DNA from 3 places in the Aquitalea sp. S1-19 genome. Region 1 is predicted to be linked to each of the others. Evidence: predicted binding sites of a transcription regulator. Region 1 holds the regulator's gene; each other region holds the start of a gene.
What was found. The regulator sigma-54, encoded in region 1, starts transcription at its own class of promoters, with help from an activator protein. The targets are predictions, from matches to a motif close to CTGGCACGCTTCATGCTT.
Positions count from the first base shown of each region.

Region 1 (3,275 bases):
TTTCACGCGCAAACAGACTGTCGAACACTTCGCTGCGGGCAATATTGCCGGTGTTTTCCGCGAGCAGACCGACCTGCTCGAACACCCGCTTTTTGCTGGCAACATCAAGGTCGACCAGAACATGATCACGGGAGAGTATTTTGCCTATCAGGGACATAAAAACTCGTACAGGATGAAATCGGCGTTCATTCTACGCTGGCGCGTGACATTGAAATAGCCCTGTTATCAAAGCAAAACGGGAACCATAAGGTTCCCGTTTTTAATCAAGGTGTTACTCTGCGGCCGGTTGCGGGATCGCGCGGTGTTCCGACAGTTTTTCCTTGTGCTTGATTACCTGGCGGTCCAGTTTGTCGATCAGCGCATCGATGGCGGCATACATATCATCGGCGGTCGCTTCGGCGTGAATATCCTTGCCGGCCAGATGGACATTGACCTCGGCTTTTTGCACCAGCTTGTCAACCGAAAGCGTGACGCCGGTGTCGATCACATTGTCTACATGGCGAATCACTCGGCCGAGTTTTTCTTCGACATAGTCGCGCAGTGGTTGGGTTACTTCAAGGTGGAGACCAGTGATCTTGAGGTTCATACCCTAACTCCTTCTGTTAATCGACCTGGAACAGTCCGGGTCCATGGGGATGCTGTTAAGTGGAAGTCTAGAGTGCTTTGCGCTGGCTGGCTGGCGCAATCTGCATGGCTTCGCGATATTTGGCGACAGTGCGTCTTGCAACCTGTATGCCCAGTTTGGCTAATTGTTCGGCCAGTGCATTATCCGACCAGGGCTTCTTGTTATTTTCGTCGACGATAAGCCGGCGTATATGTGCCTTGATTGCGGTAGAAGAGCATTCGATGCCGCTGTCGGTGTCCAGCGCACTGCCAAAGAAATATTTGAGCTCGAACAGACCGCGGCTACACAGCAGATATTTTTGTGTGGTGACGCGGGAAATGGTGGATTCGTGCAGACCCAGTTCATCGGCAATATCGCGCAGGATAAGGGGACGCATTGCGACTTCGCCTTGTTCAAAGAACTGTTGCTGCCTGTCAACGATAGCTTCCGATACTTTCAGGATGGTGTCAAATCGCTGCTGGATGTTTTTGACCAGCCAGCGGGCCTCTTGTAACTGCCCGGAGAGATTATTGCCGCTATCCCTTTGTTGTTGCAGGAGATTGGCGTAAATGTTATTTACACGTAATTTTGGCTGGGCTTGACCGTTGATGGTCGCGATCCAGCGACCGCGGTATTTGCGTACCACCACATCGGGCATCACATAACGGGTATCTTCACCATCAAAGCCTCCGGCCGGTCGCGGGCGTAGTTGGGCAATCAAGGCCTGTGCTGCGCGGATCTCGTCTTCGCTGGCATCCAAAAGCTTGCGCAGCTTGCTGTAGTCGCGGTTGCCTAGCAAAGTGAGATGGGTCTGGATGATGGTGCGGGCCAGGGTTTTGGCCGGGAGGGTATCGGGCAGCTTGTTTAGCTGGAGGGTCAAAAATTCGCTCAGGTTGTAGCTGCCTATTCCAGGCGGCTCCATCTGGCGCAAGAGCTGGCGCAGATATTCCAGCTCTTCAGTTTCTACCTCCAGCTCCTTTGGCAGGCTCTGGCAGATTTCATCAATGTGGGTGCTCAGATAGCCGTCGTCATCGATTTCTTCTATCAGCAGAGTCAGCAGGGCACGTTCTCGACTCGAGAGTGTCAGCTCGCCCATCTGTGCCATCAAGAGTGCGCGCATGCCCGGCTTTTCCGGCGTATTGAGTATGGGGTCGAACTCGCTATCGTCGCCGCTATGGCCAGGTTTACTGCCGCTTCCCCATTCCTCGTATGCTTCGCTGCCCTCGCGCGGCGGTGCCTCATGCGGTTCGTCAGGCGAGGACTCGTGCGCAACGTCACTGTCCTCGCTGCGTTCCAGTAACGGATTTTCCTGCAGATAACGCTCCAACTCCGTGCCGAATTCCAATGTGGACATCTGCAGTAATTTGATCGATTGCTGCAGCTGCGGTGTCAGGGTGAGCTGCTGGCTGACTTTGAGTTGGAGTGTTTGTTTCATAGCGCCTTACAGATGGAAGTGCTCGCCCAGATAAACCTTGCGTACCTGCTCGTTATTCACCAGTTCGTCCGGCAGGCCGTAGGCCAGCACCTTGCCGTCGTTAATGATATAGGCGCGGTCGCAAATGCGTAGCGTTTCGCGCACATTATGGTCGGTGATCAGCACGCCGATACCGCGCTCCTTGAGGAAGGCGATGATTTTCTGGATGTCGATCACGGCAATCGGGTCGACACCGGCAAAGGGCTCGTCCAGTAGGATAAAGCGTGGACGGGAGGCCAGTACACGTGCAATTTCGACCCGGCGTCGCTCGCCGCCGGACAGCGCCATGGCGTTGGTGTCGGCCAGGTGGGCGATATTCAGATCGTCCATCAACAGCGCCAGTTCGTTTTCCATCTGCTCGCCCTTGACGCCGGAAATTTCCAGCACCGCGCAGATGTTCTCCCTGACCGTCATGCGACGGAAAATGGAGGCTTCTTGCGGCAAATAGCCCAGTCCCATGCGCGCGCGTTTATGTATGGGCAGATGGGTGATGGTGATATCGTCCAGAACGATTTCACCAGCTTCGGCCGCAATCAGTCCGACGATCATGTAAAAACTTGTAGTCTTGCCTGCACCGTTTGGCCCCAGCAAACCTATCACTTCGCCACTGGCAATTTCCAGCGACACATCCTTGACGACCGTACGTTTCTTGAAGCTTTTCTTGATATGGGCAACGCTCAGCCGGCTGACGGTCATTTCTTTTCCTCTGTCTTGGGCTGCAGGATTACGGTAACCCGCCCTTTGGCCGCACCGGTTGTTTGTGGATTGCTGCCGCTGACTTGATACAGTTCGGTCTGGGTGTTGTAGGTAATCACATTGCCGGCAACCGAATCCTGTCCGCGTTTCACAAAGGCATTGCCGGTCAGCACCGCGATGCCGCTCTGGCTGTCGTAGTCGATGCGATTGCCCTTGCCATCGATATATTCATTCTTGCCTTCGACTTTCTGGCGGAAGGTGGCCGGTTTGCCGGTGGCGAGCAGAGTTTGCTGGCCGTTGGCATTGCGGGTCACGACCACATGGTCGGCTTTGAGCTGCAGCGTGCCCTGATTGACGACAACGCTGCCATCCCACACCGTCACGCCTTTGTTCTGGTCCAGCGTGCCCCTGTCTGCAGACAGTTCTATCGGCTTGCTGCTATCGGCGATTTCGGCATGAGCCGCGTGCATGGAAAATAGCGCGGCGCACAAGGCCAGTGCC
Region 1 is NZ_RJTZ01000048.1:16,786-20,060, reverse strand. It holds gene ptsN (PTS IIA-like nitrogen regulatory protein PtsN) at 1-157, opposite strand, end outside; gene hpf (ribosome hibernation-promoting factor, HPF/YfiA family) at 272-586, opposite strand; gene EGI20_RS08990 (RNA polymerase factor sigma-54) at 654-2,039, opposite strand; gene lptB (LPS export ABC transporter ATP-binding protein) at 2,046-2,774, opposite strand; gene lptA (lipopolysaccharide transport periplasmic protein LptA) at 2,771-3,275, opposite strand, start outside.

Region 2 (3,275 bases), on a different contig from region 1:
CCAGGCCAGTGCCGCGATGCCGGTGGCGATCTGGGTCGTCATCATCGCCATGGCAGCGCGTCCGTCAGCAGCGACAGCGGAGCCTGCGTTAAAGCCGAACCAGCCCACCCACAGCATGGAGGCACCGATCAGGGTCAGCACCAGATTGTGCGGTGCCATCGGTTCCTTGCCGTAGCCTACGCGCTTGCCTAGTACCAGGCAGCAGACCAGGCCGGCAATACCAGCATTGATATGCACCACGGTGCCGCCGGCAAAGTCGAGTACGCCATGGTCAAACATCCAGCCGCCCGGTGCCCATACCCAGTGTGCAACCGGCACGTAGACCAGCAGGGACCACAGAGTCATAAAGACCAGCATGGCCGAGAATTTCATGCGTTCGGCGAAGGCGCCGGTGATCAGTGCCGGCGTAATGATGGCGAAGGTCATCTGGAACATCATGAACAGCGCTTCCGGAATCGTGCCGGCCAGCGGGTGTACCGTTAGCTTGCCTTCGTCCTTGAGGAAGGTAATGCCGTCGAGCATGATGCGGTCAAAACCGCCGATCAGGCTGTTGCCCGGGGTGAAAGCCAGGCTATAGCCGATCACGACCCAGATGACGGTCATTAGCGCAGTGATGGCAAAGCTCTGCATCAGGGTGGACAGCACGTTCTTCTTGCGCACCATACCAGCGTAAAACAGCGCCAGGCCCGGAATGGTCATGAACAGTACCAGCGCGGTCGAGGTCAGCATCCACGCGGTGTCGCCGGCGCTGATCTTGCTGGCTTCAACCAGCTCTGGTGCGGCACCGGCGAAGGCCGGTACTGCGCTGGCAGCAAGCAGGGCTGCCAATGTGAAATGTTTTTTCATGTTTTGTTCTCCCCTTAAGCAAATGAAGGCTTCAGACCGCGTCGGAGCCGGTTTCTCCGGTACGGATGCGCACGACCTGTTCCAGATTCATGACAAAAATCTTGCCGTCGCCAATCTTGCCGGTACGGGCCGTGTTTTCGATGGCCTCGACGACCTGATCCAGGATGTCGTCTTCGATGGCAATCTCCAGCTTGACCTTGGGTAGAAAGTCGACCACATATTCGGCGCCACGATAGAGTTCGGTATGCCCCTTTTGCCGGCCAAACCCCTTGACCTCGGTGACGGTGATGCCCTGTACGCCGATCGTCGACAGGGCTTCGCGGACTTCATCCAGCTTGAAGGGCTTGATAATCGCGGTAATCAGTTTCATTTTCGTCTCCTGCAGTTCAGTAAGGTGTTTGGCGGGTACGACATGCATTCTCGGTTCTCTATGCAGAAAGCGTGCCAGCTTGCGGGGCAAGGCTTTATCTAGTTTGCAGGCGATGGCATGGCATCAGGTCGGTGCAATGTGGGGTTTCGAACGGTTGCTTGCACCTGTTTGGTGCGAGAGCGGTGCTGAAGTTATGTAGCATTCTTGCCAGTTGTCCGCGACAGGGCCGGTTTTGCTACACTCGGGAGCTGAGTCATGACGAAATCAAGGAGTGTTGCGATGTTGAGCCAAAAACTGTTCGATGAAATCAGCGCCAAAATTAACGAGACCATCGCCGCAAGCCCGGCCAAGGATATCGAGAAGAACATCAAGGCCATGATGGCGGCGACGTTCAGCAAAATGGATCTGGTGACGCGCGAAGAATTTGATGTGCAGCAGGAGGTGTTGGCGCGTACCCGCGAGCAACTGGTCGGGCTGGAGGCCCGCCTGTCGGCGCTTGAGTCCGCCAATGGCCCGGCAGCAGGTTCGGACGAGGAGCAGGCTAACCTCGGCCTGTCCTGAGCTGATGTCGTTTGCGGTCGCCATCAGCCGGGCGCTGAACGGGGTGGATGCGCCCGAGGTGGTGGTCGAGGCGCATCTGTCCAACGGCTTGCCGTCGTTTACGCTGGTCGGCCTGCCTGACACCGAGGTCAAAGAGAGCCGCGAGCGGGTGCGCGCGGCTTTGCTGATGGCGGGCTTTGATTTTCCGGCGCGGCGCATTACTGTCAATCTGGCACCGGCCGACCTGCCCAAGGAGTCCGGCCGTTTTGATTTGCCGATTGCGCTGGCGCTGCTGGGGGCTTCCGGCCAGATTCCTTTATCATCCCTGGCCGCTTACGAGTTTGCCGGCGAGCTGGCACTGACCGGCGCCTTGCGCCCGGTGCGTGGTGCCCTGCCTATGGCGCTGGGGGCGCGTGCGGCCGGGCGCAGTTTTATCCTGCCGCAACAAAATGCGGCCGAAGCGGCCCGTGTTGACGGCGTGCTGGTGTTGGGCGCGACTTCGCTGGGTGAAGTGTGTGCCCATCTGGCGGGGCAGGCGCAATTGCAGCCTGTTTCCGTTACACCTTGTCAGGTTTTGACCGGCTATCCCGATCTGGCCGATGTGAAGGGGCAGGCAGGGGCACGCCTTGCGCTGGAGGTGGCGGCGGCCGGCGGGCATAGCCTGCTGATGGTCGGCCCGCCGGGCACGGGCAAATCTATGCTGGCGCAGCGCCTGCCTGGTTTATTGCCTGCTTTGACGGAGAGCGAAGCGCTGGAAGTCGCGGCATTGCAATCTTTGTCCAGTCAGGGGTTTGTGGCGGCAAGCTGGGGCCTGCTTCCGTTTCGTGCTCCGCACCACTCGGCCTCTTCGGTGGCGATGGTGGGGGGCGGCTCAGACCCGCGCCCGGGCGAAATCAGCCTGGCCCATCGTGGCGTGCTGTTTCTGGATGAGTTGCCCGAATTTGACCGGCGCGTACTGGAAGCCTTGCGCGAACCGCTGGAGTCGGGCGAGATACGTATCTCGCGTGCGGCACGTCAGGTCACGTTCCCTGCCGCTTTTCAGCTCATTGCGGCAATGAATCCCTGCCCCTGTGGCTATCTTGGCCATCCACAGCGTGCTTGTCGTTGCACACCCGAGCAAATTGCCCGCTATCGGGGTAAAATCTCCGGTCCGCTGCTTGATCGTATCGATTTGCTGCTGGAAGTGCCGCCTTTAGCGCTTGCCGAGTTGCAAAGCGGTGTCCGGGAAGAGGGGAGCGGGCAGGTGAGCGCACGTGTGCTGTCGGCCCGGCAGCGGCAAATGGCGCGTCAGGGCAAGGTGAATGCCGCGCTGAGCGCCGCGGAAGTGGATAGTTTTTGCCTGCCGGACGCGGCGGCGCTTGCCGTGCTGACTACGGCGAGTAGCCGTATGGCGTTATCGGCGCGTGCTTACCACCGTATTTTGCGCGTGGCGCGTACGCTGGCCGATCGTGATGACGCTGTCGGTATCGGGCGCACTCATGTATTGCTGGCTTTGCAGATGCGTCGTGCGCTGGGCAAT
Region 2 is NZ_RJTZ01000028.1:19,007-22,281, reverse strand. It holds gene EGI20_RS06360 (ammonium transporter) at 1-846, opposite strand, end outside; gene glnK (P-II family nitrogen regulator) at 878-1,216, opposite strand; gene EGI20_RS06350 (accessory factor UbiK family protein) at 1,496-1,777, shown strand; gene EGI20_RS06345 (YifB family Mg chelatase-like AAA ATPase) at 1,782-3,275, shown strand, end outside.
Region 2: a site for sigma-54 is predicted at 1,277-1,294, ahead of glnK (P-II family nitrogen regulator). Genes of this name have one in related genera too.

Region 3 (3,275 bases), on a different contig from region 1:
TCAAGACCAGCCATCATCAGGGCCGAGAAGCACAGGTAAGGGTTGGACAGCGGATCCGGGAAGCGCGCCTCAATGCGGCGGCCTTTAGGGTTGGCCACATGCGGAATGCGGATCGAGGCGGAACGGTTCTTGGCCGAGTAGGCCAGTTTCACTGGTGCTTCGTAGTGCGGAACCAGACGCTTGTACGAGTTGGTGCCCGGGTTGGTGATTGCGTTCAGCGCCTTGGCATGCTTGATGATGCCGCCGATATAGTAAAGAGCCATATCGGACAGGCCTGCATAGCCGTCGCCGGCGAACAGGTTCTTGCCGTCTTTCCAGATGGACTGGTGAACGTGCATGCCGGAGCCGTTGTCACCAACGATAGGTTTAGGCATGAAGGTCGCAGTCTTGCCATAGCTGTGGGCAACATTCTGGATCACATACTTCATGATCTGGGTCCAGTCGGCGCGCTGGGTCAGCGTGCTGAATTTGGTGCCGATTTCGTTCTGGCCAGCGGTGGCGACTTCGTGGTGGTGAACTTCAACGGGCACGCCCAACTCTTCCAGTAGCAGAACCATGGCAGAACGCAGGTCTTGTGAAGAGTCAACCGGAGGAACTGGGAAGTAACCGCCTTTGACGCCTGGACGGTGGCCAGTGTTGCCGCCTTCAAATTCTTCTGCCGAAGCCCAAGCCGCTTCTTCTGCCTTGATTTTCACGAAGCAACCGGACATATCGGTGCCCCAGGTGATGCTGTCGAAAATAAAGAACTCAGGTTCCGGGCCGAAGTAGGCGGTGTCACCGATGCCGGAGGCCTTAAGGTAGGCTTCTGCGCGTTTGGCAATCGAGCGCGGGCAGCGGTCATAGCCCTTGCCGTCGGCAGGATCGACAACGTCGCAGCTCATGAATACGGTAGGCTCGTCGAAAAACGGGTCGATTTTGGCTGTGGACGGGTCTGCCATCAGCAGCATGTCGGATGCCTGAATGCCTTTCCAACCGGCGATGGACGAGCCATCAAAGGCATGGCCGCTTTCAAACCAGGACTCTGCATCTTCGGTCAGTACGTGTGCCGGAATGGTCACGTGCTGTTCCTTGCCGCGGGTATCGGTAAAACGAAGGTCAACGAATTTTACGTCGTTCTCTTCGATCAGTTTCAAAACGTCGGCTACCGCCATGGTGATCTCCTTAAGGCAACGCGCATCGGGTGGGATGCTACAAAATTGGCGTGAAATCTAAAGCATTAAGCATGCCAGCTATGTTCAGGTACTTTGATCATTGTGCCATAAGCAGATGGGATTGTTGATGCATATTGAGCGACTCATTTTGGTGCAATTGCGTGAGGCGGTGCACCTTATTGGTGCGTGCGTCGTGGCTGGTCAGTCAGGATAATGGGCGCTATGCTAGAAACAATTTAGTAAAGCTAGTTTAGGGGAATGCCATGAGCCACCGATCCGAAATTTTGCAACGTGCCCATGATCGGGCAACCCAAACCGGTTTGCCTTATTCTGGTGCTGTCACGCCGGAGGAAGCATGGGAACTTTTGCAGAACCTACCGGGCGCTCATTTGCTAGATGTGCGTAGTCATGCCGAATTACAGTTTGTTGGTGTCATTCCCGGTGCGGTATCTATTGAATGGAAAACCTGGCCAGGCATGCAGCCTAACCCGCATTTTCTGGCGCAGGCCGAGCACCAACTGGATAAGGAAGCCGTGCTGATGCTGCTATGCCGTACCGGTGCGCGCTCGGATGAGGCAGCACGACAGTTGGCCAGCCATGGGTTTTCCAGCGTGTATAACATCCTCGAGGGCTTCGAGGGCGACAAGGATGAGGCAGGGCACCGTGGGCAGCTCAATGGTTGGAAAGCTCGCGGATTGCCTTGGCTGCAAGGCTGATTGTTATGCTTTATGGTTGATGTTTTGCGTGTAGCAAGGCAAAGTGTTGGCTATTGCCATTATCCGGCCTGTCAATTTCGCGAGTTGCCCCTATATGACCGAACGCTATGCCGTAATCGGCAACCCAGTGTCCCACAGCCAGTCTCCGTTTATCCATACCGAATTTGCCAGCGCCAGCGCTTGCACCATACGCTACGAAAAGCTTTATGCCGAGTTGGGGCAGTTTTCTGTGGTGGCAGGCGATTTTTTTTCGGCTGGAGGTCGGGGGCTCAATGTCACTTTGCCTTTTAAGGGCGATGCCTTCCGTTTGGCGGATGAGGTTTCCGATCGGGCGCGTGCAGCCGAGGCAGTGAATACTCTAAGCCTGCGCGATGGCAGGCTTTATGGCGACAATACCGATGGAGTGGGCTTGGTGCGCGACATCGTCCAGAACCTGGATTTTTCCATCAAGGGGAAACGGGTGCTGGTGCTGGGGGCGGGCGGTGCCGTGCGTGGCGTACTGGCGCCCTTGTTGGCAGAGCAGCCGGCTAGCTTGATGCTTGCCAATCGAACCTTGATCAAGGCTGAGGCCATTGCCCACCACTTTTCCCCTTGGGGGCGCGTTGTGGCGACGGGCTATGCCGAGCTGGAAGGGCAGCATTTCGATATTGTGATTAATGGCACGTCAAGCAGTTTGTCCGGCGAGTTGCCACCGATACCGCATGGGCTGTTTTCACCGCGTGCTTTGGCATACGACATGGTGTACAGCAAAGGCTTGACGCCTTTCTTGCAGCGCGCGCAAGGTGAATATGCCGGAATGCTGGCAGATGGTCTGGGAATGCTGGTTGAGCAAGCTGCCGAATCATTTGATATCTGGCATGGTATTCGCCCGGAAACTCGCCGTGTGACCAATATGTTGCGAGAAGTTCTGGCCTGATTCGACTCCTTCAGAGTGCCATCATGATGATGGCACTTGTTCCTGCTTTTCCTTGCCTCCGGTTTTTCTGCCTCATGCGTCTTGCGTTTAAAATCTTTGCCGTCTTATTGACGCTATTGGTGTTGTACAACGTATGGATTTTCGGGCATATCGTGTATTGGCGCAGCCATAACCCTTCGGTCAGTGCTTTTATGAACGCGCAACTTACCCGTTTGCAGGCGGAGAATCCCGATGCCGAGCTGTATCACCGTTGGGTGTCTTACGAGCGCATCTCGCCCAATCTGAAGCGGGCAATCGTCGCGTCGGAGGATGCCAAGTTTGTCGACCATGAGGGTTTTGATTGGGATGGTATCGAAGCCGCATTTGAAAAAAACCTGAAACAAGGGCGCATCGTGGCAGGTGGCTCGACGATTAGCCAGCAGTTGGCCAAAAATCTGTTTCTGTCCGGCAAGCGCACGCCGTGGCGCAAGCTGGAGGAGGGCATGATCACCG
Region 3 is NZ_RJTZ01000087.1:888-4,162, forward strand. It holds gene glnA (type I glutamate--ammonia ligase) at 1-1,151, opposite strand, end outside; gene EGI20_RS12935 (rhodanese-like domain-containing protein) at 1,415-1,867, shown strand; gene aroE (shikimate dehydrogenase) at 1,962-2,783, shown strand; gene mtgA (monofunctional biosynthetic peptidoglycan transglycosylase) at 2,858-3,275, shown strand, end outside.
Region 3: a site for sigma-54 is predicted at 1,212-1,229, ahead of glnA (type I glutamate--ammonia ligase). Genes of this name have one in related genera too.